Regions from separate parts of the Desulfovibrio inopinatus DSM 10711 genome, predicted to be linked through region 3. Evidence: riboswitches for the same ligand, from Rfam matches in the RefSeq annotation. Region 3 holds a riboswitch; each other region holds the start of a gene.
The links. Region 3 has a riboswitch for cobalamin ahead of metE (5-methyltetrahydropteroyltriglutamate--homocysteine S-methyltransferase). Riboswitches for the same ligand answer to the same signal wherever they lie in the genome.
Positions count from the first base shown of each region.

Region 1: it holds a riboswitch for cobalamin, as region 3 does, so the genes downstream of both, G451_RS0125620 (sirohydrochlorin cobaltochelatase) here and metE (5-methyltetrahydropteroyltriglutamate--homocysteine S-methyltransferase) in region 3, are expected to answer to the same signal.
Region 2: it holds a riboswitch for cobalamin, as region 3 does, so the genes downstream of both, G451_RS0108295 (FecCD family ABC transporter permease) here and metE (5-methyltetrahydropteroyltriglutamate--homocysteine S-methyltransferase) in region 3, are expected to answer to the same signal.

Region 1 covers NZ_KE386882.1:77,795-88,420, reverse strand. The annotation lists gene G451_RS0125650 (hypothetical protein) at 1-1,688, opposite strand, end outside; gene G451_RS0125640 (type IV pilus twitching motility protein PilT) at 2,141-3,226, shown strand; gene G451_RS0125635 (type IV pilus twitching motility protein PilT) at 3,241-4,413, shown strand; gene G451_RS0125630 (iron-sulfur cluster assembly scaffold protein) at 4,574-5,266, shown strand; gene G451_RS0125625 (GGGtGRT protein) at 5,279-6,277, shown strand; gene G451_RS0125620 (sirohydrochlorin cobaltochelatase) at 6,349-7,248, opposite strand; cobalamin riboswitch at 7,381-7,560, opposite strand; gene sucD (succinate--CoA ligase subunit alpha) at 7,599-9,695, opposite strand; gene G451_RS0125610 (ABC transporter permease) at 9,842-10,626, opposite strand, start outside.
Region 2 covers NZ_AUBP01000007.1:180,636-191,261, forward strand. The annotation lists gene G451_RS0108285 (ABC transporter substrate-binding protein) at 1-59, opposite strand, end outside; gene G451_RS28390 (ABC transporter ATP-binding protein) at 22-852, opposite strand; gene G451_RS0108295 (FecCD family ABC transporter permease) at 849-1,886, opposite strand; cobalamin riboswitch at 2,113-2,303, opposite strand; gene G451_RS0108310 (BMP family ABC transporter substrate-binding protein) at 3,857-4,906, shown strand; gene G451_RS28400 (AAA family ATPase) at 4,863-6,107, opposite strand; gene G451_RS0108320 (hypothetical protein) at 6,183-6,695, opposite strand; gene G451_RS0108325 (hypothetical protein) at 7,107-7,520, shown strand; gene G451_RS0108330 (CpaE/TadZ family protein) at 7,541-8,713, shown strand; gene G451_RS28405 (TadA family conjugal transfer-associated ATPase) at 8,860-10,260, shown strand; gene G451_RS0108340 (type II secretion system F family protein) at 10,273-10,626, shown strand, end outside.
Region 3 covers NZ_AUBP01000002.1:95,442-106,067, reverse strand. The annotation lists gene G451_RS32170 (M23 family metallopeptidase) at 1-998, shown strand, start outside; gene G451_RS0102825 (DUF2867 domain-containing protein) at 1,005-1,493, opposite strand; gene G451_RS0102820 (LemA family protein) at 1,664-2,221, shown strand; gene G451_RS0102815 (DUF2207 domain-containing protein) at 2,245-4,149, shown strand; gene G451_RS0102810 (acyltransferase family protein) at 4,262-5,254, opposite strand; gene metE (5-methyltetrahydropteroyltriglutamate--homocysteine S-methyltransferase) at 5,559-7,832, opposite strand; cobalamin riboswitch at 7,995-8,214, opposite strand; gene G451_RS34010 (hypothetical protein) at 8,381-8,863, opposite strand; gene G451_RS0102790 (glycosyltransferase 61 family protein) at 9,561-10,442, shown strand.

The DNA.
Region 1 (10,626 bases), on a different contig from region 3:
ATACGCTCATCGGCCAGTGAGAGAATAAGTGTATTGGAGTCGATACCGTTGTCTTCGGGTTCTTTTTTTAGCGTCGTTTGTGGCGCCTTGTCCGAAGGAGGGGGGGGCGCATTGTCCCCATCTTCTTCGTCTGAGGCTGAAGGCGACTCCGGAATATCGAGTGCTTCCATGGACTCTGCATCAGGTTCCTCGACAGGAGGTGCAGGAGGTTCAAGCAAGTCCATGAGAGCGTTGGGAGTCGAATCCTCCGGGGAAGACATCGTCTCGACAGGAGAATTGTTCAGGGAATGCTTTTTCTTCTCGGAAGCTTTTCGTGCGGATGACTGCGAGGCCGTTTTGGTCGGATCGAATAATAATTCCAGTTCATCCGCAAGGCCGGAGCTTTCGGCGTGATCTGCTTTTTCGTCTATTGGTGGCTTTTCGTCATCCCTCGACGTCATTTCTCGCGGTACAGGTGTAAACGTTTCTGCTTCTGTTTGCGGTTCAAGTTCGAGATGCAGTGCTTCGTCGATATCCGGATCAGGCTGATCGAATGGGGGATTATCAAGACTTGGGGTATCCTCAAGAACGAGGACCGAGGGCAACTCTTCATCGTTCGGGGCGGGAACGTCGTAATTCTCGGGGCGCAAACGCCGGAGCGGTGCCGAACGAGGCTTGTCTTCGAGGTCTTCTGGTGATGTAAGAGGGTGAAGTTCGTGGGGCTCGTCTTGATTGTCCGGCTCGATTTCTAATTCAAGAGGTGGTTCAATCTGCTCTGCGTGCCGCGTGGATTGCGTATGTTGAGGCGCTGGGCTGTCATCTTCAAGCGGTTCGAGATCAAGATTGAAAAAAGAGGTCGGGCGGGGCGTTGCATCATCAAGAGCAGAGTTTTCAGACGAAGGGGCCTCAAGGAGTTTTTCGTTGACGGCCTCAAGCAAACTATTTTCCATCCCAATCATCCCGGCTTTAAGCATACGAGATAAAATGAGCTGGCTTTCTTCGTAAACTTCAATGCGAGAATAGCGGTGGCCGATGTGGAGGTTGGCAACGACTTTTTCGCGAACAGGAATCCAACGAAGGCGGACAAGGTTTTGATTGCAAAACGGCGGGATGGTCAGGCCGGTCAATTTAATATCGGCCGCTTCAAATATCTGCTGAATGGTTCGAATGTCTTCGCGGGGAACTGTATACGCAAAGACGGTCAGTTTTTCTGTTCCACTTTCTTGAACTGGGTTGCGGAGTTCAAAATCGAAGACGACGTCGTTTTCATCGAATGAAAACGCTTTTTTTGCTGTCCAGAAAACAGCATTGGCAATTTGATTCGGCGGCAATTTGGGGATGTGCAACTCGCGCATATCCACCCGATCTGTTACGAGTACTCCCCATACGGCCACTTTCTTTCGTTCGCTTCCACACAGCTGAGAAAACGCTGCCGACAGTTTGCCACCAAGAAGAGGGATATCGTCATGGTCTGTTGGGTCAAGAGGGGTTTGGACACATTGGATCGAGTCGACTGAGGATCGGTTGAACGTCAGCCTTGTAAGATAAATCGCCTCTTCACCGACATCAATACCAATGGTTGCACGCTCTTTTCGTTTGAGCGATGACCAGAAGGTTGGGGTTGCTGGTGGTATTGCGCAAAACGAACCCGGTTTGACACGTTGTTTCGTGCTCGCGTGTGTGACTTCCGTTTTTTGGCGTTTGGCCATACCTCTTCCCGGTGCTCGTTGCGGTGCGTCTGTATGTTGGCGCTGGATTTCGGTCTTGTTCTCACAGAGAAGAAGGGACTGACTATCCGCGGCCGACGTGAAATGCTGTATTTTCGTCGCCAAGGGTGTGCAAGACGATACGCCACGTACCGCAAAAAGAAACGATGAACATGAGGCGTACAAAAATTGATAAGCGATGTCCCCGGCCACTGTCAAATGCGAGTCTGCGGAAACTCCTTTTGATTACTCGCTTTTCTCGTGATGAATACTCTTGTACGAGGATGCTTTCATGCCAAGTTTGTCACGATGATGACGGATGCTGGACATAATATATTGATTGAGAATCAAGGAGCCGCTTTGCTTGATTCAAAAAATGTTTTTCGGTAATTCCATTGAAAATTCATAATGGTATTTTTCTATTTTATACTTCGATTTCATGACATGGAGGTTGTATGGCGCAAATCGATGCGTTTCTCAAAATGATGCGTGAAACAGGTGCATCTGATCTGCATTTATCAAGCGGGTCCCAACCTATTTTACGTATCAATGGCATCTTACAGCGTATTAAATATAAAGTACTTGAGGACGAAGATCTTAAAGCATTGTTGTATGAGATAACGCAGGAAAAACGTGTTAAAGAATTTGAAGAGACAGGGGATATTGATTTTGCCTATGAAATAGAAGGTCTCGACCGATATCGTGTCAATTTTTTTCGCCAACAGTACGGCGTTGCAGCGGTATTTCGTCGCATACCGAGCGAGTTGCTCACGCTTGATGATCTTGGCATGCCTGAGGTGCTGAAAGAGTTAGCGTTATTACCAAAGGGACTTGTTCTTGTCACCGGCCCGACAGGCAGTGGGAAATCAACGACATTGGCCGCCATGGTTCACCATGCCAATACCCATCGGAAAGATCATATCATCACCATTGAGGACCCCATCGAGTTTCTTCACCCATCGAAAAGTTGTCTCATCAACCAACGCGAAATTGGACGCGATACAAAAACATTCTCGTCTGCATTACGCGGGAGCTTACGCGAAGACCCGGACATCATCCTCGTTGGGGAAATGCGTGATCTTGAAACGATTGAACTTGCTTTGGAAGCCGCTGAAACTGGGCACCTTGTCTTGTCCACGTTGCATACTATTTCGGCTTCCAAAACCATCGACCGCGTTATCGAGGTCTTCCCCGGCGATAAGCAAGAACAAATCCGCTCCAGTTTGGCGGAGTCGCTCCGAGCAGTTGTCGCGCAGAATTTATTTCGTCGTATCGATACACCTGGACGCGTGGCCGCACTAGAAATTCTTATTGCTACGCCGGCGGTACGAAATCTCATTCGTGAAAGAAAAAATCATCAGATTGAAGGGGTTATCGAGACAGGGAAAGCACATAACATGCGACTGATGGACGATTCCATTGAAGAATTATTGGATGCTGGTATTATTGACGAACATGACGCTTTGTCCAAGTGTGTGAATAAGAAACGTTTTCGTGCGCGACTTGAAGATGAAAACACCACATTGTTTCAATACGAATAATCCCCGCATATATTATGGAACACATTGAGCTCGATAGTCTGATTTGTGATGTCCTTGAAGCAGCGCCAGCGTTGTCGGATATTCTTTTTTCGCCGGACAAACCGATCCAGGCGGATATTCATGGTGTTTTGACGCCAATTGAGAACTCCATTGTGCCTGGCGTGCTTTCTTCGGAGAAAACCGCTTCGGTGGCCGCGGTCATACTGAACGATCGTCCAGAAAAGCAAGCAGAGCTTCAAGCCGAGGGAGCCTGCGATCTCTCGTACGATGTCGAAACAGCCCGATTTCGTGTCAATATTTTTACACGTCGTCGATCATTTTGCATTGTCATGCGACGTCTGCCTTCCACGGTTCCTTCTTTGGCTGAACTCCGTTTACCACGACTTTTTTCGACAATCGGTCAGGAACACAGTGGGCTTGTGCTCGTTGTCGGGGCAACAGGTACCGGAAAGTCGACAACGTTGGCTGCTATTTTGGACGACATCAATAAGAGCCAGGCCGTCCATATCATCACATTGGAAGATCCCGTTGAGTATGTGCATGACCACCACATAGCCACGATAAGTCAGCGTGAACTTGGGCTCGACTTTCCTTCGTTCTCTCATGGACTTCGAGCGGCCTTACGTCAGGCTCCACGGGTGATTCTCGTCGGAGAACTGCGCGACCGCGAAACCATCACCACCGCACTTCGTGCTGCGGAAACGGGCCACCTTGTGCTTTCCACATTGCATACTATCGATACCGGGGGAACAATTGGTCGTATTGTCGGGATGTTCGATCATTCCGAAGAACGGTATCTCCGTCAGCGTCTTGCGGCCAGTCTGAAGTTTGTCATTGCTCAACGTTTGCCGGGACGTCTTGGCGGAGGACGGGTTCCTGCCTTTGAAATCATGCGGAATACGTTGGCGATTCGAGAATTGTTGTTGAGTGGTGAAACGCCAGAAAAGACATACTACGATATTATTGAAGCCGGAAAAACGTTCGGCATGATTACTTTCGATCACTATCTCGCCATGCTTTTTCAAAAAAATATTATCGACGAAACAACGGCCATATTTCATGCCAGCGATCGCAGCCGTTTGCTGTTGGCGATTGATGGCATCAAAAAAGCCCGAGGCGAGACGGTCTCAACCATTCAAGGTCTCCGTCTCGACGACGAATATGAGGAAATCGACCATGACAGCTAAAATTTTTCTATAATGACATCATAGGGCATTCTGTTTTACGTGGAAACGGGGATGTACCTGTCAGAATGTTTGGCGGGATGGATTGCCATTGGTACCCGCTCGTATCCCCTCCGGAGTTTTTGAATCCTGTTATGAGGTGACATGAATACAGGAGATCCACATGATGTATACGGAAACGGTGGAAGGAATGGATTGCGTGGCCAAAGGACCGCAGAATGGTCCTGCCCCCATTCCTCAAGAGGGACGTTATGTCCAGGCCAAAGAGATTGCTGACATTTTCGGCCTGTCACATGGCGTAGGATGGTGCGCTCCGCAGCAGGGGGCGTGTAAGCTGACACTCAATATCAAACATGGCATTGTTGAAGAGGCGCTTGTGGAAATTTTGGGGTGTACAGGCGCTACGCATTCCGCAGCCATGGCCGCGGAGATTTTGCCGGGGAAAACCATCCTTGAAGCGTTGAATACCGATTTGGTCTGCGATGCTATCAATACGGCTATGCGTGAACTCTTCAACCAGATTGTGTATGGCCGGAGTCAAACGGCATTCTCAGAAAATGGTCTTCCTGTGGGGGCTGCTCTTGAAGATCTTGGCAAGACATTGCGCAGTCAAGTCGGGACCATGTACAGTAGTAGACTTAAAGGCCCACGATACCTTGAAATAACAGAAGGCTATGTGCGTCGTATCGGGCTCGATGCCAATGATGAAATTATAGGCTACAGCTATGTCAATATCGGTCGCATGATGGCGCTGATTGAAGAAGGCGTTGATCCGGCGCAGGCTCTTGAAAAGGCTTCCGGGGAATACGGTCGATTTGATGAAGCCGTGCGAACGCTTAACCCGCGCAAAGCGTAGGGAGGGGCAGACATGGAACTGTTTGAAAATCAACAGCGTCGCATGCCGTCTATCGAAACGACCCTGAAGCACTATGGACTCAAAGAGTTGGCCGATGCACGTCAGCTCTGTCTTTCAAAAGGCGTCGATCCCGCAGCAATGGTGCGTTCGATTCAGGAAATCTGTTTTGAAAACGCCTGTTGGGCGTATACGCTCGGTGCAGCCATTGCCATAGCGAAGAAGACCAGCAAAGCGACGGATGCGGCGAAAGCAATTGGGGAAGGATTACAGTCGTTTTGTATACCGAAATCAGTTGCCGATCAGCGTCAGGTTGGCCTCGGCCATGGTAATTTGGCGGCAATGTTACTGTCGGAAGAGACAGCGTGCTTTGCGTTTATTGCCGGTCATGAATCGTTTGCAGCGGCTGAAGGTGCCTTGGGTATTGTGCATTTCGCCAACAAAGCACGAACACAACCTTTGCGCGTCATTCTCAATGGATTGGGGAAAGACGCGGCTCATATCATTTCTCGAATCAACGGATTTACGCACGTCAAAACCCGTTTTGTTTATGAAACGGGAGAGTTGAATATCGTTTCTGAAACTCGCTACTCCCAGAGTGATCGTGGTGATGTGCGGTGTTTTGGAGCCGATGATGTCCGTGAAGGGGTAGCCATCAATCATCACGAAGGTGTGGATGCGTCCATCACGGGAAACTCGACCAATCCGACGCGGTTTACACATCCCGTGGCCGCCATTTATAAAAAAGAACGCCTCAGTCAGGGAAAACCGTATTTTTCTGTTGCTTCGGGAGGCGGCACCGGACGTACGTTGCACCCGGATAATATGAAAGCCGGCTCGGCATCGTACGGTATGACCGATACGATGGGACGAATGCATTGCGATGCCCAATTTGCGGGATCGTCGTCGGTTCCGGCACATGTTGAAATGATGGGACTGATCGGTATGGGGAACAATCCCATGGTCGGGGCAACTGTGGCTGTTGCTGTAGCCGTTGCGCAGGCTCTGCAATAGTATCGATAATTACAAAGACGCTTACACGAGCGTGTCATGAATAAGCGGGGGGCGTACGCCCCCCGACGATGTTAGTGAGACTTGATATTGAGTTGAGAATAGGCTGTTTTGAGATGATCAACCCATATGGCGACCAGCTGGTCATAGTCTGCCAGCCCTGTGAGCACTGGTACACTCGTGATGCCGTTTTTATCAAGAATGGACTTCCATGAATCGGGCTCGTCGCCGGCCATATCATTATTGGCATGATCACCCGCCACGGACATTAACGGCATGAGCCAGGCCTTGGTCAGGCCATTTTTTTTGAGCTTTTCGATTACGTCGTCGAGCGTTGGGAAGCCTTCAACCGTTCCGACAAAAATATTGGGGTCTCGCTTGGCGAGATGATACTGGAGAGCCGCATAATAGACGTCGGCTGGATGGTGTGTTCCGTGTCCCATAAGGACAATGGCTTCATTGGGTTTTCGGTCAGCGGGCAGACAGGCCATGATCGCATCGGCGACCTTTTCGAGATCGGTGGATGTCGCCATGAGGGGCATTCCCATGACAACCTGTTGCATGCTCTTGCCCATCGTTGGAAAAGCGTAAGCTGTTTTCAGTAGGTTATGATATTCCTCACCTGGAATGCTGTGAAGCGATTGGACCGCGACGTGGGTAAAATTTTCATCTTTCATCTGTGCAAGTGCTTCGGCTGGTGACGCGATATTCCGGTGTTGCTCCCGAGCGATTTTGGCCCGAACGATTTTTGATGAATAGGCCATGCGCACTGGTACGTTGGGGAAGGTTTTTTTGATGACACCTTCAATGTGCTGAAGCGCTTTTTCTGCCGTGGGCATCGTGGTACCAAATGCGACAACAAGAATTCCCGGTTTATCTTGTTTAGGACCATCATGGCCGCAATAGGCCTGCATTGTTGGGAAAGCACAAAGAATCAGCAGTAGAATGATTGTCGAGAAAAGACGTTGAAACATGCATACCTCGGAAAGGTCGCGGGCTTTGTGATGGGCCGATAAAAAAGTCCTTCCATCGGCAATGCCTCAAGAAGGACAAGACGTTTTTTTGCCCTGGTCGTATGATCGGCAAAAAGCCCGTTGCCGTCACACCATATCCTTATTCGTCGGGCAGGTCTTCCGGCTTACTCCACCACGTTCGGCCTTCCCAGGTTTTCCCAGTGACACACAAGGAACGTGGCAACATTGGAGTTTACGGCGGCGGGTCCGCTCCCGATTTTCACGGGATTCCCTTTTCAGCTCATGATGAGCACCCGCGCTTTCTGTATCGTGCAGCGTGTCTTTCGGTCAAGACGTGCAAGGAACCAACCTTATCGTGCCATGGTGGTGGCGAGGGCGTCGGCCAGCTTGTCGAGTTGGTCGAAAACGGGAATTCCGGCATCGTGCAAACTGCGTACTTTGGACTGGGCATCGCCAGCGGATTCGATAATAGCTCCAGCGTGTCCGAGGCGTTTTCCCGGAGGGGCGCTCAATCCGGCAATAAAGGCTGCCATGGGTTTGGGCGCGCCGCATTCGGCATAAATACGGCCAGCCTCCTCCTCGGCTTTGCCTCCAACTTCACCAAGCATGAGAATGGCATCCGTCGTGTCATCGGCCAAAAGATGTGGCAAGAGATCAGCAAAAGAGGATCCGATAAACGGGTCTCCCCCCACTCCGATGCAAATGGATTGTCCAAGCCCACGGCTGCTGAGATGGGCGGCCGCTTCGTACGTCAACGTTCCGCTTCGCGAGAGAACCGCCACGCGTCCCGGTCGGAATGGATCCGTCGGCATAATCCCCGCTTTGAATGCTCCTGGAACGATGATTCCGGGGGTATTGGGGCCGATAAGACGGGTTGAGGTTTGGTCAAGTCGGGAGAGGAGTGCAAGCATCGGTAACTGAGGAATACCTTCGGTAATGAGAATAACAGTCTCAATACCGGCATCGGCGGCTTCCAATACCGTGTCCGGGGCAAATGCAGCCGGGACAAAGATAACGCTGACCGTTGCGCCATGGTGATGGACGGCTTGCGCAACGCTGTCATAGACGGGGATGCCGCAAACGGATGCTCCTCCTTTGAATGGCGTGACGCCAGCCACAATATTGGTACCGGCATCAAGCATAAGTCGGGTATGGTGTCCGGCGACGCGTCCGGTGATACCTTGAATGAGAATTTTCGTTTCGGCAGCTTTCGGGAGCGCTGGACCTGTGGGGTGAGGTAACGATTTGGGCATCGCAGATGCCGTTTGGAAGGGGAGCGTTTTGGGGGTGCTGAATGCGAAGTCAGAAATTGATCCATGTGATGGTTTGGCACCGAAGGCTTTTGTCAGGAGCCTGACGGCTTCGGCCGTATCATTGGCTTGCAGAACGCCGGGAAGAGAGGAAAGAATTTGACGGCCTTCCTGGGCAGAATTCCCCGCCAAGCGGGCGACGAGGGGTTTCGGGGGAGCATTTTGTTCAAGGGCCTCGGTCATGGCAAAGGCAACACTTGCACAGGAAAGAATTCCACCGAAAAAATTGATAAAAACGGCTTCGACCTGGGTATCGTCAAAAAGGAGTCGAAATGCGGTCTTCATGCGCTCACTGTCCGCAGCACCTCCGAGATCGAGAAAATTGGCGGCACGGAGACCGGACGCATTGAGTATATCCATGGTCGCCATGGCCAGACCGGCTCCATTGGCGACAAGCCCAACGCAACCATCCAAGGTATGGAATGGAAGACCCACGGCGCGGGCGAGATTTTCTCGTTCGGAGAGATAGGCGGAGAGGTGGAATCGATTTGGATTTGGGGAGAGAGCCAATGCATTGTCGCCGATTTCAACTTTGGCGTCGAGGGCAGTCCATTCTCCATCGACGACAACAAGTGGGTTGATTTCCGCCAAAAGCAAGCCATTTTCCCATACCGCCTGAAAGAGATGCGTCGTGAGCACCAAGAAACCGGGCCAAAGTGCTTTTTCGCACCCTAAGTGAAAGAACGCACGTCGGACTTGCCAAGAACCAAGCCCTTCGGGCAGTGAAACGGTTTGAACGAGAAGATTGTCTGTATCGGCGGACTCCACATCAATACCGCCATGGCGTCCGCAGATAAAAACCAGGGATTTTTTATCTCGAGATACCGAGAGACTGAGATAGTATTCGCGTTCAAACGAAAGTTGTCCTTCAATACGGACATACGGTGGAGTAGTCCCGGCGACGGGTGTTAAAAGCACCTGTTGTATTGCTTGGTCCAGAGAGCGTGGCTCATCCACCATGATAATTCCACCTGCTTTTCCCCGACCTCCGCTGAGAACTTGGGATTTCACGACATACGGTGGGTCAAACGGGAGAAGAGTTGTCCCTCCGTTGTTTTTTCCCATGATGACACCTTCCGGTACGGCAATACCGTACTCAGAGAGGAGTTCTTTGCCTTGGTGTTCGTTCAGCCGCATGTCATCTCCCGTTGGCTAGAGTTTGGAAGGGATTGCGCGCACGTGAGGTGGCCGAAAAATATTTGTCTGTCTACACGTTCCTCTGCATTTGATAAAGACCAACGATATGAGAAGAAACGCTTTTGCAAAAATGTGGAACGAGAAATCTATCGTGTCGTATGTTGACGAGGATCGAATCGATCACGAAGGGCTTCCCCAACAATGTTGTAGCCGACGACGGTCAGTAAAATTGCCAAACCGGGGAAGGTGGCCAGCCATGGTGCAATACCCATGACATCTTTACCATCCATGAGCATGTTGCCCCAACTGGCCGTTGGGGGTTGTACACCAAGACCGAGAAAGCTTAGTCCCGATTCCGTGAGTATAGCGCCGGCAACGCCAAGGGTTGCAGAAACAAGAATCGGCCCTAAGGCATTGGGCACAATGTGATGAACCATGATATGCAAAGACCCTCCACCTTGGAGACGCGATGCTGCGATGAAATCGCGCTGCTTCAGACTGAGGGTGTCGGCTCGAACGAGTCGGGCAACGCCCATCCATGAAGTGAGCCCGATGACGATCATGATGTTTACGAGCGACGGTTCCAGGAATGCGATGACCGCCAAAATAAGGAAGAAAGACGGAAAGCAGAGCATGACATCGACAAAGCGCATGATGGTTTCATCGACAACTCCACCAAAGTAGCCGGCCAGAAGGCCCATAACAAGGCCAATGGTAATCGCAACACCGACTGCGGCAAATCCGACCCAGAGAGAAATACGTCCACCATAGAGAAGGCGAGCCCAAACATCGCGTCCTAAACTGTCGGTCCCCAGGAGATGATTCGGACTCGGGGCTTGCAAGATCACATCAACATTGATGGCGTTCGGGTCGTATGCAGTGAGGAATGGAGCGAAGATTGATGCCAGAGAAAATCCCACGACGAGCACAA
Region 2 (10,626 bases), on a different contig from region 3:
TCGTCGGTGAAAACAATCGGTTCAGCCCAGACCGTCGCAGCCTGGGTGCATAACATCATCTGGCTCAGACACAGTGCGATGAGAACCGGGAATCGGTAAGCATTGCGGGGCGCCCGTGACGGGATGGGGAAAGACCGTAAGTGGTGTTTCATAGATTTGTCTGAGATTGTCTTGCGTGAAGACGTCAGTTGTCGGTCCATCGAGAATGATGCGGCCGTGTTGGAGAAAAATAAGTCGGGAACAATATTGGGCGGCAAGATTCAAATCATGGATGGCTGAAACAATCGCCATGCCGCCTCGGCTTTTGGCAAGAAGCAGGTCATGAATCTCAATTTTGCGACCAATATCAAGACCGGACGAGGCTTCATCGAGAAACAGTGCTCCCGTACTTTGGGCTAATGCTCGGGCAATCAACACACGTTGGAGTTCGCCTCCCGAGAGTGCTCGGGCGTTTTTATGTCGTAAGGGCCATGCTCCGGTTTCCTGCATGGCGGTTTCGGCGGCTCGGACATCGTCCGGACCATAGTTGCCGAGTAAAGAAAGATAGGGATATCGTCCCATGAGGACGAGGCTTGTCACATCCATATCAAACACGGCATCGAGCCGCTGCGGAACGCTGGCGCTTTTCGCTGCCCGACGTTTTGAAGACATTCCGGCAAGATTGTGTCCATCCACGTGGACCGTTCCGCGAAGTGGTGGCAAGACACCGCAAAGTGTAAGCAGCAATGTCGTTTTCCCTGATCCATTCGGACCGAGCACGCCAACCATCTCCCCTGCTTGAATCTGCAACGAGACATGCTGGAGGATGGTGGTGCAACCGTGACCGCAGTCGAGGTCGTGCGCTTCGATCATGCATGCTCCCGTCGGCTTTGACGCAAGACAAGGCAGAAGAATGGCCCCCCGACCAGAGCTGTGACAACGCCCACCGGCAATTCTTCACCGCCGGGAAGGATGAGGCGCGCGATGACATCGGACCACAGCAGCAGCAATCCTCCGGCAAAGGCCGATGCCATGAGCAAGCGAGGATGGCTTGCCCCGACCATTCGACGTACCAGGTGAGGCACCACCAGGCCGACAAATCCAATAACACCGGAAACGGCTACAGCCGCCCCTGCCATGAGGCTGCCGGCTGTTAAGACAATGAGTCGCGTTCTCTTTGCGGCTACACCGAGCTGTTCGGCCTGGATATCGCCCAAGCTCAACATGTCGAGTTCGCGGCTGTAAAATAACAAAATGGCCGTTCCGACAATGCCATACGGGAGATAGAGCCACACATGCATAAAACCGCGGCCTTGGAAGCTTCCCATAATCCAAAAGACAATAGCGCCAACCGCGTCTTCATCCAGCGCTTTGACGAGGGCAATCAGTGCCGCCAGAAACGTGGCGACGACAATGCCGGACAACACAAGGGTTTCTCGACGAAATCCACCTGCCGATCTCGCCAGCGCCATGACGGCAAACAGCGCCGCCAACGCTCCGGCCAAACCGGCCACAGGCAAGCCGGTCATCCCGAACACGGCGGTCGATCCAGCCATGCCGAGACTCATCGCAAGCGATGCGCCGAACGCCGCGCCGCTCGACACCCCCAGCGTGAAGGGATCGGCAAGGGGATTCCGCAACACGCCCTGAAATGCCGCCCCGCAGACAGCCAGGCCCGAGCCGACAAGAAACGACAGCAGTACCCGGCTTAACCGGATATCCAGAATTACCGTGCGAATGGTGTCATCTCCAACGACACCAGTGGAGAATGGCCAAATGCCCGACCAGAGCACGGCAAGCGTCTGATCGAGGGGTACAGGCATTGGCCCCAGCGTACAGGCCGCAAGCAAGGACGCGATCGAAAGGACGCTGAAACAGGTGAAAAGGGCAACGTGTCGTATGGGCATGATAGTGGCCCCGAATTCATGAATTGCAGGGCATTTGGAAAAGAGTGGATAACACGCGAATAGACCACGATGGATCATAGCCAGGTCGCATAGCAAAACAAGGGGCAAAAGTGCGGGCAGGATGGTGCGTCTATGAAAAAACGTCCCGGACCGATATGTATCGATTCTCGGGACGTCCGTATTTCGTCTCCGCATGCATGCGCCCGGCAAGATTCCTCGTTGCCGACGCCAACAATCATTCAAGGCAGGTCTTCCGGCTCATTTCCCGCAAATTCGCCTTCCCGATCATCTCAGTGGCATCAATGAAAGTGCGGTTGCGCAAACTACGCGAAACTCACGGCGGCGGGTCCGCTCCCGATTCGCACGGGATTCCCTATTCTGCCCAGATATCGGGCCACCCTGAATGGGCTCCATGTATGCGGTGCCTGGGGGGCTGTCAAGGTTGGGGGCTTGACCGAATTGCTCAATTGCACGTTGATATATTGGTCTTCATTTTGTCTGACACGCAACGAAGAGAGAGAGTGACAATCTAATTGCTCAAAATATATGTAAAATATTGTTTTTCTGAGGATAGACGATGGAGATGGGCGTATACAGGCAGCGCTTTTGGGTGTAGGGGATCATCTTTCAAGGATATCTCGGAAATGCAATGATGTATAAGCCCCCTCTTGAGCACGTATTACCTCCACGGCCTCTTGGGCACTCCCCTGCGTAATATGTTTCGAAGAATAGAGGATTATGGCTGCATGAACGTAGATGTTCGCGCAAGGGTGCCATTCATAAATCATTTTGCATCCTATGTCGTACATCGTTTGAATGCCAATGAAAGACTCAACGAGAGACGTAAATAAGGAGAGATGAATAATGGCAAACTACAACGGTATATGTCCTAACTGTGGAAAAGAAATACCGAATGACGTTCTTTATAGATGTATTGGATGTTTTACGATATACTGTTCCGCCTGTGATGAAGAATCTCCTGGAAAAGGGTGCCCCAAATGCGGCATGGTGAACCGCATGGTTCTCGATCAAGGTGATTCTAAGAAATAGAACGGATATCGATTTGAGCACAGTACTTCATTTTATACGGTGAATGGACATGGCGTCTCCTGGAGTTTTACGTTACGAGACATCAGAATGGTTGATCGCCATGTCCATGTATCTGTCTTGCCAGGATTATTGGCTTGAAGGCATGTGAACGAATTTTAATTGCTCCAGTATCGCGCTATGGTGTTGTAACTGTCTTACTTCTTTTGTCGCTTTTTCACTCCAATCCGTTTATTCTCTGTTTTTCATTGTTCCAGTCGGTCCTCCCTTTTCTCCGTCCGTGCTGATTTGTGATGGTATGGCAGTCTCGTATTTTCTGACATCGATTCTTGACTCTCAGGACATGGAGTTGTGACGGGGCGACGTTAGAGCCTGGGAGACAATAACAATTTTTATTAGAAATACTTTCACTATGAGTTTGAAGAGAGAACTTGAAACGCTTTGTTGAAAAATTATTGTGAAATATCCAACATAATTTGTGGTCTCTGGTGTACGTGTGGCGGCTGTGTTCTATTGGTAGAGAGAGTATCTCTTCCCTATGATAATAGTACGGTTTGTTGGTATACGTGCGTTTATGTTGCACTGAGAGGCGATGTCGCTTAACGTATATTTTTATACGATGCGATGGGTAGTCAACACAAAAGTGTGGGGGTTGTTTCCCCAAAATACTCACATGAGCCCCACGAGTTTGTCCGTTTTTCGTCATGAATAATTTTTATAGCGACGAAAGCTGTTTCTTTTTATTGAATTATCCATCCTCCCCTTTGTCTCATTGTTATGTATTTCCTCCTTCGTCTTTCTGTCATTTTTGTCGTGTACGATTCCAAAAAGGTCGCCATGGATGCATTTGGGATGTCTCCCCATAGATGCCACATAAGTCAGGTATTTCCACCCTCAAACTCTTCCTATTTAAGCGTATCAGTATGAAACGACTGCTCTGTTCCCTTATTTTCCTTGCTGTGCTGTGTGCCAACAGTTCTGCTCAGGAAATACGTATATCTGAAGCGCCTCCAGTGGAGACACAAAACCTTGTCATTGGGTTGGTGAGAGGCGTTGGGAGTAAGAAGAACAGTGCTTTCAATCTCATGCAGGAAGGCGGTGTTTTTTTAGCCCGTACGCTCTATGGTGTTCCTTTCCTGGAGGAGACCCCCGAGTCTCCCGCTACGTGCGCAGCAGCTATGGAACGCGTTATCGCCCGCGGTGCCAATCTTATCATTGCTGGAGGAGGATTTCGCATGATTGATGCCGTGGACGACGTTGCACGGCTTCATGATGATGTGCGTTTTGTTTTGCTGGATTGCTCCGCGAAAACATATCTCCATAATGTGAGTTCAGTCACGTTCCGGCAGAACGAGGCGTCCTATCTTGCTGGAGCTGTTGCAGCATGGGGGACGCAATCCGGTAAGGTCGGAGTTCTTGGTGCACTTGATGCTCCAGTCATCAATGATTTCATCCTTGGATTTGAAGCCGGCGCAAAGAAGATTCGGCATGATATCCAACTGGATATACGCTTTATTGGAACACAATATCCGGAGATTATCCCTTTTATAGCCATTCCAGAAGCGCATGCCATGGCCGATGACATGTATGCGGATGGCTGTGATGTCATCTTCGCCGTGGCCTCTGCTGCCAATGCCGGTGTCTTTCAATCAGCTAAAAGCCACAACCGTTTTGTCATTGGTGTGGATTCAGATCAGGATTTCGTTGCTCCTGGCTTAGTGCTGACAAGTGTCATGAAACGCTTGGATATAGCAATCCTCCACACTATTGCCAGTGCACGTGATGGAACGTTGTCCAATGTGGATATAAGTTTAGGGCTCAAAGAAAATGGTGTCTCCATAACGCCCATGACGTATACATGGCCTCTGTTCTCCGAACTTGAATTGCGTCAACTCAAGATGTTTGCCCTGAAAATCAAGCAGGGGGTCATCAACGTGCCGTCGGCCGTGACCGCTGCAACGGTGGCTCCGTGACATCGTTGTCTTGCATGTCCATCCCTGCATTGATGATATGCCATGCCAAACGTTCATAGTCTTCCGCTCCGGGTGAACCGGGAGCATATTCAAAGATGCTTTGGCCTCTGGCCGGTGCTTCGGACAACTTTACGTTATATCGAATGGGATCGCACAAGTATTCGGGATATACTTTGACGAGCTCTTTGTAGAGTTCATACGGATGCCGAACACGTCGATCCATGAATGTCGGAAGAATATACTTGAGGGCGACATCCTTATTATATCGTGAAATGGCTGAGAGCGATTTCAGGAACTCGGATAGCCCTTGCAGCGACATGACTTCCAGGGAGACCGGGGTGAGCACCTCGTGGACATAAAAGAGCACGTTGACCGTCAGGGGATCCCATCCCGGAGACGAGTCAACAATGACAAACTTGAAACGGCCATCATAAGGGGCAAGGGACTCTTTTAATGTCATCTCGCCACCGAAATCTTTTCGATCGATAATTCGTTTGACCCCGGCCAGGGATTTTCCTCCGGCCAGAAGCCAAAGGTTATCGCGGGCTTGGGTCAGGACGGAGTTCGGGTCGGCCCCGTCGGCAAGCAGTTCTGCCAAACCATATTTGGGCTTGATGCCGAGTGCATACGCGGACTGTCCTTGTGTATCGGTATCGATAAGCAATGTATTGTGGCCGATGCGGGCCATTGCCGCGGCCAGGTTGACAGCGGTCGTGGTTTTGCCGACACCGCCTTTACTGATGATAATGCCGATTTTACGCGTCCAGTATGAACGTGCTTCGCGGCTTGTGGTCGGAGCGGAGGAAGTCGGTTCGCCGTCGTCCGGGACAAGCGACTCGCGAGGCATACGGAAAACAGGCTCCTCCGGAGACTGGGGCGTCGGGTCAACGTCGGCTTTGGCCTGCGGGGCAGGTGGAGACGTTGTCGGCTTAGGAAAAACACCAGGACGACGCGCCATGGGCGGGACGGACGTTGCGACTGGTGGTGTTGCGGCGTCGGTGGTTTCGCTCACGCGGAGCGGGAACCGGCGATGGCAATTCTTGCAAATGGCCGATGTCGGTTTTTGCGGAATTTTAGATGCTTCAATGATATGGCGTTTTTTGCAATGGGGGCAAATGACGATAACCTTGTTGTCGTCCCCGGACTGCCCCCTGGCATTCGGGGCCATTTGGATGTCACTGGTGTCCGTAGTCTTGAGCATGTGGTGCCGCTCCTTGCGTCTGTGTTCGTGCCGAACCGGCAGTGTCCGGCATGGCGCAATGTCTCAAAATATATTCTACGATGCTTCCGGATCGTTTTTTCGCTTCTTTTTTAAAGCCAGCGATTTGGCTAAAGCACTTTCCGACCCTTTGACGGCTAATTCTTCAAGCACCAAGGCCAGGGCTTCGTCCACAATGGTGGATTTGGAAATGCATCCCTTGTGTTGATGAGGACATATTCGGCGTAATTCTTTCTTGGCGTCATCAAGTCCCCGAGCGTTTTGCGCAGTCAGGTAAACGGTAGATTTCTTTTTGGTTGCCTTTTTTCGTTTACTGGCTTGCTTCTTCTGTGCTGTTTTGGGGACCGGATGAAGTGTTTTGGGAGTTCGACCAGTGAGCGAACTGGGACGTTGTTGAGGTGCAATGGCTTCGGCGTGACGTCGAATCACGTCCTGGAGCTCATTTTCCCTGTCGAAGGTCTCATCCTGCGACGGGTTGAGGAGTTCAGCCATAACATCGGGTGCACCTTGTGCACTTGGGCCGGAAAGATCGGATCGTCGCCGCATCCAAAACGTCATCTTTTTCTCCATGGGAGCCGTCCTTGTGCATCGCCGGACGCCGCCTGTCCACAAGCTGTGGAATACGAGAACACGATTCGTGGAAGACCCCGTGGTCGTCGTCGCGGTCCATTTCCGTATTTGATATCGATTCATCACCTATACTTTCCTGTATAAGACCAAGGAAGGTCCTTGTCACGCGATGAACACAGAATGACTCAATATACGGTGTAAAGCATAAACCATACCGTTTACAGTTGGCAGGAGTCGGTGTCATATTACAGGCATATTTTTTGTATTCGATATCATTTCGGCTGCACAAGAATCGATACGGTCAACTTCCACGACGCTTAAGACTTGTTTCGGTTGCGTTCACGTCGTAGTGTCATAGACAGATACAGAGCACATGTGTTGCATCGGCAGCACGATCAAGGAAGAGCCGGCATGCCTTTATCCAACGAAATTACCCGTTCGCTCAATGATCTTCGTGATACGGTGCAGGACGTCGCTCCGGGAGGTGTTCCCGGGGGGAACGCGTTGGACAGCGATGTCATGGAAAAGGCAATGACATGGTTGACCGAAGCCTTTGACGCCGTGCGTGAAGTGCTTTCCACGCCGCATGCTGTTATAAGCCTCGTCATTATCACGTTCTCTCTGTATGGCACGTATGCGCTTTTGCGCTCCGAAGGAATCGTGTCAGGCAAACGAGCACGCGGCGATGTTCCGCAAGTGAGCATTCTGGGGACGGTATTCCGCTTTTTTTCCCGGCTTATCCTGCGATTTGTCATCATGGCGATTTTGCTTCTGCTCATGTATACCTTTTTGTACCCGAAACTTGCCGGCATGTTTGCCGGATAACACAGCACCGGATGAGACCCATGCGTGATCAGATTGCCGTCATTCTTGATATCGTCGACCCTGCCACTCGTGAAATTGTCGAACGCGTCATTGCCGACGTCGGGGATATCGAAGTCCTCGGAGGAGGTCCGGATGCGACGTCGTTATTCATTATGGAAGCATCCGAAGATATTGGTGCTGACTTGGAGCAGGTGCGTTCCCTGATGGAGAGTCATCCGGACATCGATGTCTTTTTCATTTCCGAAAAGATGGATAACGATGTCTTGCTTGCCGCCATGCGCGCCGGCGTCCGGGAGTTTTTCAAAGATCCTCCCGATGAAGAAGAACTGCGTCTGGCGCTGTGGAGATTTAAGGAACGTCGTGAAAAGCTCAAAGAGCATGTCCAATCCAAGCAAGGCATGCTGATCAATGTGATTGGTGCCAAAGGCGGTGTGGGCACGACCACGCTGGCGGTCAATTTAGCAGATTCTTTTGGACGCATAGATGAGGTGTCGTCGGTTGTTCTTATCGACATGAATTTGCCGTATGGTGAAGTCGAGTTGTTTCTTGACCTCAAACCCAAATTCCACTGGGGCGAGGTTGTGAGCAATATTTCCCGACTCGATGCAACGTACCTCATGAGCGTGCTCACGAGACATCCTTCTGGATTGTACGTTCTTCCCCCACCAAGTCAGCTCGAAGACCTTCAATCAGCAACACCGGAAAACATTGCCAGTATCCTTGAAATGATGCGTGGACTTTTTGATGTCATTGTCATTGATCTCGGAATGTATCTTGACGAAGTGACGCTGAAGGTTATGGAAGTTTCAGATACCATTCTTCTCACATCGGTGCAGAATTTGACCTGCCTTGCCAATGTCAAACGATTTTTGGAACATTTCCGACAGCCGGATATGAATTGGGAAGAAAAAATTCATATCGTCGTGAACCGGTATCTTGCCGACTGCGACCTGACCGTCGCCGATATGGAAGAAACCATGGAAAAGAAGAGTTTTTGGCAAATTCCTAATGATTACAAAGCGACGCTTGATGCCATCAACCAAGGGCAAACATTGTTTGTTAATGCACCCAAGCAGCCGGTCACCAAGAGTGTGGAAGGCCTGGCCAGAGAGCTGTTGCCTCAAAAAGAAAAGAAGAAAAAAGGACTCGGTTTGTTTGGATTGAGCAAGTTGTTTCCTTTGAAGAAATCATGACATCGTAACGGGTGGAACGGAAGGCGTCGAGTCCACCCGATGCTGCATTGTATCTAACGTCTCGGGTATACGGTTCGCCTGGGACAATCGGCCAAAACGGGAGCCACAAGGTTGCTCTTAGGCCGATATCGCCACAAGGAGACGATATGGGATTCCCTGCCCGCCCAAGTTTCACTGCTCCAAAACGGCTTGATCGATCGGAAAAATCTACCGGCGAAAGCAAATCCAAGTCCAAATCAAAATCCGAAAGTCGACAAGTTGAAGTTGATACGTATTACGAAATAAAGACCAAAATACATGACAGATTGATTGATCTCATTGATCTGTCATTGCTCGACACGTTGGAAGAAGACGCGTTGAAGGGCGAAATCGGAAAATTGGTGGAGCGCCTTTTGCGTGAAGAATTTGCGCAGATGCCGCTTAACCAATTCGAGCGTGATAAACTTGTCGCGGAAATTCAAGATGAAATGCTCGGTCTTGGGCCGCTCGAACCGTTTCTCAAAGACCCAAGCGTGAGCGATATCATGGTGAATTCCTATCGCCAGATTTGGGTGGAACGCAAAGGAAAGCTTCAGCTCACAGACTCGCGTTTTAAAGACAATACACATTTAAAAAAGATCATTGATCGCATCGTGTCCCGTGTAGGGCGGCGCGTCGATGAATCTTCGCCCATGGTAGATGCTCGTTTGGCGGACGGTTCTCGCGTCAATGCTATTATTTCTCCGTTGGCAATTGATGGTCCGGCATTGTCTATTCGTAAATTTTCACGTGACCCTTTGGAAATCCCCGACCTTGTCAATTATAAAGCATTGACGCAGGAAATTGCCGAAGTGCTTCGCGGGTGTGTGCAATGCCGGCTCAATATTCTCATTTCCGGGGGGACCGGTTCCGGGAAGACCACTATGCTCAATTGTTTGTCACGGTTTATCCCGTCGGACGAACGTATTGTCACGGTAGAAGACGCGGCCGAACTTCAGCTCAAGCAGGAGCATGTCGTACGTTTGGAAACACGGCCGCCCAATATTGAAGGGAAAGGCGAAATTACACAGCGTGACCTCGTCAAAAACTGTCTGCGTATGCGCCCCGACCGTGTTATAATCGGCGAAGTTCGCGGTGGTGAAGCCCTGGACATGTTACAAGCCATGAACACAGGACACGACGGGTCTTTGGCCACCATTCACGCCAACACCCCGCGTGACGCCTTGATGCGTTTGGAAACCATGGTCGCGATGACCGGCTTGAATATCTCTTCGGAATCGCTGAAGCGGTATGTTTCTTCCGCCATCGATGTCATTATTCAAATTGCGCGTTTGTCCGATGGTTCGCGTAAGCTCATCAGCTTTCAAGAAATTACCGGCATGGAAGGAGAAATCATCACCATGCAGGAGATTTTCGCCTTCGAACAGCATGGCCTGTCGGCAGAGAATAAAGTCAAAGGGGTTTTTGTTTCCCGAGGCATTCGTCCGAAATTCTACTCAAAATTTATCTCCAAAGGCGTCACGGTCCCGGACGACGTCTTTAATCCGGGTGTCATTATGGAAGTATAGGGGGATGGTGTCATGAAGCCCTTTATTTCCCTTCTCGTTGCCATAGCCGTTTTTTCGGCCTTGTTTTATCTGCTTTTTGCCGTGTTTTCGCTGGTCATGCGCCGCATTACCCAAAAGGAAGCCAAGGCGTTTCAAAACCGATTGGCGACGGTCCGCGGCGAACATATCCAAGAGACCGAAATCGATATCACGAAAAAACAGCAACACAGTGCCATCCCCTGGTTTGATGTTGTGCTTTCGCGTCTCCACTGGAGTAAGGAACTGGAAAAAAGCATGGAACAAGCCGATATGAAGACACCGCTCGGCGTCTTCATTCTGCTGTCTTTGCTTCTCGGGGTGACGAGCTATCTTTTTGGACTCGGATTT
Region 3 (10,626 bases):
TTTTGGCGTATGAAGTCGCCTTCAACGATCCCCGGCCTCTCGGACTTGAACTTGTGGCTTGCACGGTGACGAACCAAGACGGAAAAACCGTCGCTTCGTATGATGGTTCCACGTTAAACGAGATGGTCAAACTTCCCGATGACCGCAAAGTCACGGAACGGGCCAAGCAATTCAGCGGCATTCTGCTGCGTCCGGTCATCTTTCTCTGGCTTTCTTTTTCATCGGACGAACCTGTTCCCACCGCACTCGGCCACCAACTCGTTTTTGCCGACAAGGACGGAACCCAAGCAACAATTTCCGTCCCCAACATCGAATTATCCGCTTCCGCACCGGCAGCGCTCCCGTCTCCCCTCACCGGACCGAATTGGGTCGCCACCGCCGCCTTTGCCAACGATACCTATCACCGTCGTTCTCTGATTCTCATTGATGGGAAAAACTATCTCGCGCAACGCTTTGCCGTGGATTTCGTCCAGTATGACAACAAAGGCCGGCTTTTTACAGGAAATCGATCAAAGAATGAAAGCTATCCATATTATGGCGCGCCTGTGCTTTCCGTTGCCAAAGCCACAGTCTGCCATATCTACGACGGTGTTCCCGACAATACGCCGGGTGAATTTCCACCTCATGACGCGTTAACGCGTGATTCCGTTCCCGGAAACCACGTCATCCTTGATCTCGGCGAGGGTCGATACGCACTGTACGGGCACCTCATCCCGGGAAGTATCACCGTCAAAACCGGACAAGCTGTCGATGTGGGCGATGTCCTTGCGCGCTTGGGAAATTCAGGAAATTCGGATGCCCCGCATCTCCATTTTCATCTTTGCGACGCATGCGATGCGCTTGCCTGTGAAGGCCTGCCCTTTGCGTTGAACCGCTATACAGCAGTGGGAACCGCTGTTCCCGATATCTATGAACAGGGTTTCGGGATGACATCGCATACGCCCATGCCTGCCGTACTGACAGCGATGCCCAACTTGACCGTCATGGATATGAAATAAGATTTTCTACCGGCCGACTCGCACGGCTGCGGCCATGGCCGTGGTGAGAACAAGATGGTGAAATGGTCGCACGATCTGGAAATAGAGTCGGCCGGTGGGTCTCAAGAATGTTACAAACGTCCCCACATCGAAGCGGGTATCTGTTTGTTGTTGTGATGCAACAACCACGATGTGCGCTATCAAATTCTTGTCTTCGGTTTTCCCGATCCAATAGCTATCGTACGCAGCCTCCACGACCCTAAATGGTCCCAACTGTTCGCCAGGTGTCATCGGAGCATGGCTCCGAGAAAAGGTTCCGGTCATCGTCGGAAGCCGAATGCCAAGAATTCCTGCAACAATTGCTCGAAACGCATACATTGATTGCAACCAGACCGGTCGATATTGCAACAAACTGACCACGAAACGATCTAATGGCATGCGACCACAAACAGATTTCCAATCCACATAATCGGTGTCCTGAGACAACATCGTCACAAGAGGAATTTGCTCATGCATGGCCGGGCTCCATGTGTTTTCCGCACTATGTAAAAAAGACCTCAAAATCAGCGTATTATAAATAACGCCGCTGCAGAGCAACCGTTTTTTCTTTTGGCAGCTTGCGCCCTTTCGACATTCATGATTTTGTCATGTTCTCTTTATGAACCTAATCATCAAAGGAGACTCCCATGACGGCCCTCTATATTGTTCTTGTACTCGTGGTACTTGGCGTCATTTATGCCGTGTCGCTCTACAACGGACTTGTTCGCAAACGAAATATCGCGTCGGAAGCGGAAAGCGGCATCGATGTCCAACTCAAACGACGCCACGATCTCATTCCGAACCTTGTGGAAACGGTGAAAGGCTATGCCGGGCATGAAAAATCCGTTCTTACGGATGTCACCATGCTACGTGCACAAAGCATGCAAGCCACTGGCATGAAAGAAAAAGCCGGGCTGGAAGCGGCGCTCACCCGGTCAATCGGCAATTTGTTTGCCGTGGCCGAAAACTATCCCGACCTCAAAGCCAACCAGAACTTCCAGCAGTTACAAACCGATCTCACGGCTATTGAAAACGAAATCCAGTTGGCGCGACGATTCTACAACGGCGCTGTCCGCGACTACAACACCGCCATTCAATCATTTCCCGCCATGCTTGTGGCCGGTTCGCTCGGATTTGCTCCTCGTGAATTCTTTGAACTTGAAGACAAAGGCGATCGTCAAACCCCGACGGTCAACTTCTCCTGATTATTCAACGCAAGGAGACACCCATGCCACGCCTACTCCGTCCCCTCGCCCTCCTCGTGTTTCTTGCTCTTTCCGCCTGGATCGCTACGGCCCAGGCGGCCGAGGTCATCACCCGCTTTGACAGCGACATTCAGGTCTACACCGATGCCAGCCTCAAAGTACGCGAATCCATTACGGTTATTGCCGAGGGCAATAAAATTAAACGGGGAATTTATCGTGACTTCCCCACCCGATACACAAACGCTTCAGGGCAAAGTATCGTGGTGCCGTTCCATGTTGAATCCGTTACTTGCAACGGCAAGCCGGAACCGTATGTTGTGCAGGACCTGTCCAACGGTAAACGTATTCGCATCGGGCAGAAAGACGTCATCCTCTCGCCCGGCACATACACCTACGTCATTACGTATACGACCGGCAGACAAATCGGCTACTTCGCCGATCATGACGAACTGTATTGGAATGTCACCGGCAATGGTTGGGGCTTTCCCATCAAACAGGCACAAGCCACCCTCACCCTCCCGCCAGCTGCCAACATCTCTGATGTCACCGGATATACCGGTCCTCAAGGCTCGCGGGAGTCGAATTTAACAGATCATACCACGTCGCCCCATACAGCGGTTTTCACCACGACGGAACCGCTCGCTCCGGGTGAAGGCATGACGATTGTGGCCGCCTGGCAAAAAGGCGTTGTACACCAACCTGATGCCGCCGAAGAAGCACGCATGATGTTTTGGGATAACGCCGACCTGTATATTCTGGCTGGCGGTGTATTGCTTGTCTTTCTCTACTACATCTTCATCTGGTGGCGAGTTGGTCGCGACCCTCGGGCTGGTACGATTGTTCCACTCTTTGCACCACCAAAGGGAATTTCTCCGGCAGCAGCGCGCTTCGTCATGCGCATGGGATTCGATGACACCTGTTATAGTGCGGCCATCATTGATGCCGCCGTGAAAGGATGTCTACGCATAGTGCAAGAAGACAAAAAGACCTACAGCTTGGTCCGGACGAATACGAACGAATCAACTTTATCTCCGGGCGAAACCGCGGTCATGCGTGCGCTGTTTTCTCTTTCTGATACGATTGAACTCAAGCAAGACAATCATCAATCCATCCGAAAAGCCCGAAAAAATCTTCAACGCAGTCTGGTCAAAGAGTTCGAAAACGCGTTCTTCGTCACCAATATCACACAGTTTGCGGTCGGGATCGGTCTCAGCCTCGCGATTGTCATCCTGGCACTTATTTTTGGTGATATGGAACGCCTTATGCCAACTCTCATCATGGCGTTTTTTCTGTGTGTTTTCGGCACAGTTGCCGTCAGCATGCTGCGACGCTTTGCCGGATTAAAAATTATCCAGAAAATGCTAACTGTTATCATACTCCCACTCATGCTCATCGGTTTTGCCGTCCCAGTGATTGCACTCATGATGGAAATGGCAACGGGAATCTTGTGGCTTGAACCGGCGTCCATGGCGTCTCTTGTTCTCCTCAACCTTACCTTCTTTCATCTCCTGAAAGCACCGACGGGGCTCGGGAGAACGTTCATGGATCAACTGGAAGGATTCAAGATGTTCCTCGACATTGGCGAAAAAGAACGCCTTGCCACCCTCTATCCACCCAAAATTACGCCTGAACTTTTCGAGCAGTTCCTCCCCTATGCGCTGGCGCTGGGCGTTGAGCAAGCCTGGGGTGAGAAATTCAACAATGCCATGATCGAAGCTGGTGTTGAACCGACCAGTTACGTTCCAATCTGGTACGTTGGTCCATACTGGCATCATGGAACCGATATCGGTGGCTTCTCCTCATCGTTAAGCACTGGCCTGACGTCCTCGGTCATGGCATCGTCCGTCGCTCCGGGTTCGTCCTCCGGATTCGGCGGTGGTGGCTTCTCCGGCGGTGGTGGAGGCGGTGGCGGTGGTGGAGGCTGGTAAGCGAACTATCAGTCAACAACACGGAAAAGAATCAACGTGCCTTTCGAGCTCAAGAGAACTCCCTTGGGCTCGAAAGACCGCAATATGCAGACAGCAGTACATACAAACGATTTTATACCGGGGGAAGCGCACTTGATGACGTCGTCATTTGGGAAGCTTGACGAATAAGTATGTGGTGCATGAACACCGTACACGCTCGATAAACTGCAATTGTTGGGAAGAGCAAAAGCAATGCTACCAAGAACAGAAACATGCTTGAATGGACATATTTTTCAAGGAAGTACAAAAAAAGCGGATGCAGAATATATATATGCAAAGAATATTGTGGAGATATCGAAAAGAACAATACTTTCTGTATGAATCCATTCAATCCAAATAGAAACATGCCTACAGCAAATGGTATTGTCACAACAAGAAATTGATGCCGTATCGCGTCGGAAGAATAGTGTTGAAGAGCATAGTATGCCTCGGCATACTGAAATCCAATTCCAACAAGAACAAAGAGGACAGTATAGTATAATTTCATGCTATACACATCGTATCGAGATAAAACCATCCCGATATAGAGAAATGGAATCGACAAAAGATACTTCGTCATATTAAACGTTATTGGTGTATCAATACGGCATACCATACAAAAATCAGTAGAAACACATGCAACGAGGATAATACAGGAAAGAGGAAGAAAGAGATCGTCCCATCCAAGGCGCTTCACACTATAAATAACGGCGACACCGATAATCAATGATGAAAGATACCACAGGTGGAACCACGTTCCAATATACAAAACTTTCATAGAAAGTATTCGCGAGAGCCCATCCCAACCTCTGTCCCACACAACAAGCGGTGCATAGAGACACGAAGCAAGAACAAACAGTATAAGAATTCTCACAAGGAACTTTGGTGCTCTCTCAACAACACTTCCATTCCTTTGCAAAAAATATCCGGAAACAATAAAAAAAAACGGCACAGCCCAGCGGAATAACAAACGAATATTCACACTCCATTCAGGAGGAAGCTCGCTGAAATGACCGACATGTGTTGCGACGACACTCAGAGCAGCCAAAAGCTTCACAAGCTCTAAAGACATCACGCGCTTACTCATACAACCTCTGAATGAAATATTTTTTTCAATACGTCATACCGATAAATGGCAGGAAATTTCTATCAGGAAAACCATGAATTTTTCAAAAAAATCCATTTTGCAATGAAAATATACTTGGAAGGGGAAATGAATATGAATTTACCAGCTCATCATGAAGGGAGATACAAGACGACAATACATTTTATACTATTCGTCAAAGCACGATGTGAATTCTTGGTCATGCAGAAAAACCGTGAGCAACACACCGTATAACAACGAAGTTACACGCCAAAAACTTGTGTTGCTCACGGCACTATGCTTCCTCTTAAATCATGGAGCCACGTACAATTCGTGCCGCCTCAACCATATTCTTAAGTGCAGCATGCGCCTCGCTCCAACCTCGAGTTTTCAAACCGCAATCCGGATTTACCCAAAGCCGTTGTACAGGAATAACAGCGATTGCGCGTCGCAATAAGCCTTCCATTTCTGCAACGCCAGGGACACGAGGACTATGAATATCATAGACTCCAGGACCAATCTCATTGGGGTATTGAAATTCGCGAAACGCTTCGAGCAACTCCATACCACTTCGGCTCGCTTCAATACTGATAACATCAGCATCCATCTCAACAATTGCACCGAGAATTTCATTGAATTCTGCGTAGCACATGTGGGTGTGGATCTGCGTTCCATCGTCCACACCATTGGCTGCAAGGCGGAAGCAATCCACGGCCCACCGCAGATACTCCGCCTTGTCCTCATCGCGAAGCGGTAACCCCTCACGAAGAGCCGGCTCATCAATCTGAATGATATCAACTCCCGAACGTTCTAAATCATGCACTTCATCCCGAATAGCAAAGGCAATCTGAGTACATGTCATGCTTCTGGGCTGATCGTCGCGTACAAAACTCCAGCAAAGTATCGTCACCGGCCCCGTGAGCATCCCTTTCATGGGCTTTTGTGTCAGGGATCGAGCATATCGTGTCCATTCTACGGTCATGGGAGCAGGACGGCTCACATCACCAAAGATAACAGGTGGTTTCACACATCGACTTCCGTAACTCTGCACCCAGCCGTTCTTGGTAAAACAAAATCCATCCAATTGCTCACCGAAATACTCGACCATATCGTTGCGCTCCGGCTCTCCGTGAACCAACACGTCCAGGCCGATTTCTTCCTGCTTCTCAACGACATCTTTAATGAAGCCGCGCATTGTCTCCGTGTATTCCTCAACCGAAAGCGCTCCTTTCTTCCATTGGCTCCGCGTCGCCCGAATCTCTGTCGTTTGCGGAAAAGACCCGATGGTTGTCGTCGGGAGCAAGGGCAAACCATGGAGTGCACGCTGCACGGTCCGGCGTTGGTCGTAAGGGGTATGGCGACACAACATATCAGGCGTCATATTTTCCACTCGTTGACGAACAATATCGTTTCGAATGGAAGTCGAATTTCTCCGAGCTTCCCAAGCGTCGGCATTCTCCTTCAGTAACACGGGATCGCCATGGCCGCGTACTGCATCGGCAATCATCCGTACTTCCCGGCATTTTTGCAGTGCAAAAGCCATCCAATTTTTTACTTCAGCAGGTAAGGCCGTTTCTTCATCCAGATCCACCGGCGTGTGAAGCAAAGAGCACGATGGCGCAATCATAACCCGATCCAGTCCAACAACAGACACGGCAGTCTCACAAAGCGTTATCGCTTTCTGTGCATCAACCCGCCAAATATTGCGCCCATCGACAACGCCAAGCGAAAGGCACGTTTGAGGGGCAAGTTCGGGAAGCATGAATTCCAATTGTTCAGGCGCTCGTACGCAATCCAGATGGAGTGCATCAATTTCAAGTTGCGAAACAAACGATCGATTATGGGAAATAGCACCAAAATAGGTGGACAACATCACCTTGGCTGGACGTGCCTGCTGCAGGATGTTCATGTAGGCTTGACGAAATTGTGGAACCAATTCCTGGGGAAGGTTCAGGGCAAGCACCGGTTCATCGAGCTGTATCCACTCGCAGACAGAACTCAAACGATGAATGATCTCGGAATAGACGTCGAGCAGCCCGGGAAGCAGCGACATAGTGTCAAAAGGACTGCCTACGGCTTTGCCGAGTCGAAGAAAGGTAAACGGTCCAGGAAGAACCGCTTTGACGCGCTTGTGCTCAACCCGCGCTTCTTCAATTTCGTGGAAAAGCTTTTCGCAAGAGAGTGAGAAAATCTGATTTTGAGTAAATTCCGGGACAATATAGTGATAATTCGTATCAAACCACTTGGTCATTTCCATCGCGGTCATGCCACGTTCACTCTCTCCTCGAGCCATGGCAAAATACGTATCCAACTCCACCGATTCACCATTCCAACCATACCGTTCAGGAATGCACCCGACCATGGCGGCGGTATCCAGCATACTGTCATACAGAGAAAAGTCACCGACGGTGATGATGTCAATCCCCGCATCACGCTGTTCTTTCCAGTGCGTTATGCGAAGTTCTTTACATGTCGCTGTGAGATCTGCAGCAGTTCTCTCACCTCTCCAAAACGACTCCACAGCCTTCTTCAGTTCACGATGGCGTCCAATTCGCGGGAAGCCGAGCGTATGCGTCAGCATGCGTGACACTCCTTCAAATGCAAGGTTGAGTGTTTCACTCGGGCGCATCACGCAAACAAAAAACCCGTTTCCAGATAAAAGGAAACGGGCCGAAAAAGGATACACACCACGTCACAACAGTGTAACGCGAGGTACTCCGATTCCGGCCTTATTCGCGAGGCCCGAATGCATGCCTTGTCGGGGCGTCTTCCGGCTTCTGGGGGGAGACGAAATATTTCGTCTCAGCTCTGGAGGCAAATCCTTCCCGGAATGTATCCAGTGGTTTTGCCAAGCACCCTTATCCAGTTACGGCAGCGCGTCTGCGACGGATTTTCACCGTCTTCCGTTTCCCAACAGGCAAATATATACCAATGTATTGCGTCCCTCTAACGGACGCGGTGAAGGCTGTCAATTTGATCCTTCATCGAGAAGAATCAACGGTGGAGATTGTCTGGGGAAGACATGAACAACCGACAAGACAAGACTTCCCCTTCTTTCTCAACAGAGGCAACAGGTACAAAGCATCGGAGAGCTACACAGCACTTTCGATTTTATCGTTATGTTATATTTTACATTGCATTTCGATAATTTGGTAACCAAGAAGACGTCATACACGTTTGGCGTATCTTTGTGAGTTCGGCTTCATGCAAATCAACGCACAAAATGTGTGCGTGACGTGATGAATTGGCAAATTTCTTTTTAAAGGTAAAAACACCATCGCCGTTTGCTCCAGAAGGAGCACCTCCAAACCACACCTCTTTGTCTCCGAAAAAATGAATCGCTTGGTCGAATAATAAATATGTTCCGAAATCCTTCATAACGTGCTCATCCACTAAAAAACTATGCGCGTGCCAGCTTTGACCGCCAATGTCTGAGAAGAACAGGAAAACACCAGCAAGCGTTCCTGTATCGCGTCGTCGCAAAGCGAAACAAGCAGTACTTTCAGGATGATCACCAAAAGTTGTTATCAATCGCGCAAAATGATGCTCGTCGGGAGATGAGAACTCATGAATAGAACGAAGTTTTTTCAACCGAGATTGCCAGCTGAACATGACAAAATGTTCTGGAAGAAGCGTTTCGCGCTGAACAACGAATATCCGATCTGCATGTGTCAAACGACGACGAGTTCTTCGTGAGTAGAATTCGCGGCTAGATTGCTGCTTGGGACAGTGCCCCAAATGCGTCTTCAATACACGAAACTCAGCGTTGAATCGCTTGCGTATCGAGGACATAGCGGTATCAATCTTCCTCTCATCGATATCGGGCCGGATAACCGCAGTAAATGTGAGTGGGGAGAAACTTCCCATATCTCGTATGGCCTGAAGCTGCTCCAAGGAAGGAAGCGCTTGATAAGGCCAACTTCCCCAAGCATCCCAATAGTCAAGCTCGAAGCGACGCAACAAAAATGCCCCTGCCTCCGTATCCTTTGGTAGACCAAGCCAACCAAGTGTGTTTACATACCGTGGAGTATCAAATACGAGCATGCTCTTTCCACTCAAATTATTAGGACAAAGCGCAATCTTAAAACGAAACAACACAAAAACAATGTTAATAGTCTAATGAAATTCAACTTCTATTCAAAATAGCACTATATTATAATAAATCAAACGGACCATACCCATATAAAACAACACATTTCGATATCAATTGGGCCAAGATACACAACAACATTGTAATTATAAATCACCAATGCTCAGCCTATAACTGAAAACATTGACTTTACAGCATTATAAACTTAATTTTATAGATATGAAGACACCTTCTTACGCGACAAATCTTTGCTCGAAAAATGTTCAGAAATTGAACTTCTTATACGATACAAGCCCGCCCTTTGGTGCAAAAGAACATTTCTTTCACTTTCTGCACGGTTATGTAATTCCTGCCTTGCATTGGTGCCATGAGGTACAATGTCGACATGTCAGTTTTGAAGACTGTGGGCCCCTCATGAATCCCAAACTTGCCGAAGCCTGCCAGCTCGCCTCCCTTGACTGTAGTCCCTTGATGCACGTTGCTACGCAAGAGCAAGATTCTTCCACTCAGTGCATCATCCCGCGTTGGGATGTACAACTCATTCGCTTTGATGGGGCAAATCAGACACCGAGTGAAATAAGCATGTTCCGCTCAAAGACGGCATACATACTTCAGTTCATGCTGGATCGTGCCCAAGAAGTATGCAAGAAACAAGGAACCCTCGAACAATGGCAGCAAATAGATATACTCGTGCTCAGAAGATCGCCAGATCATCCCTATTATGCTCCCGGAGGAAAAGTAAAGTTTCCGAAGTATGGCAGAGGGCGGCGTGCACTCCTCAACACCTTAGACATTGCGAATCATCTTGCCAAATCTGGATATTCTGTCAAAGAAGTTGACATGGGGAAGCTTCCGCTTTGGGAACAAATTATAGCCTTTCACAATGCATCCAGCGTTATCGGTGCAAGAGGCGCTGAGTTTGCTCACCTGTTTTGGATGCGGCCTGGTGCGACAGCCGTGATGTTTGCAACTCCCACCGCCAAAGAAAATAACGCCTCCAGGTCCTTATCTGAAATATTTAATCTCCGTTTCATCTCACCCAAGGTCGAGAGCAATTTCTTTTCAGTCGAACCAGAAGAAATTCGTGCTTACTTGCCATAAATTGAACTGAAACTGCCCCTTACCGGCTATCTGCAACCGTCTTCGCTATACGCTCTCTCTTATGCAGAGGCATTTCTCGATTTCAAGAATTGAAAAGCTCTCGTTTTACCAAGTCAATACAGGAGGATGAAAGAAAACGCGGAGTTTTTGGGTAAGGAGGTACACGCGGAAAACATGATAGAAA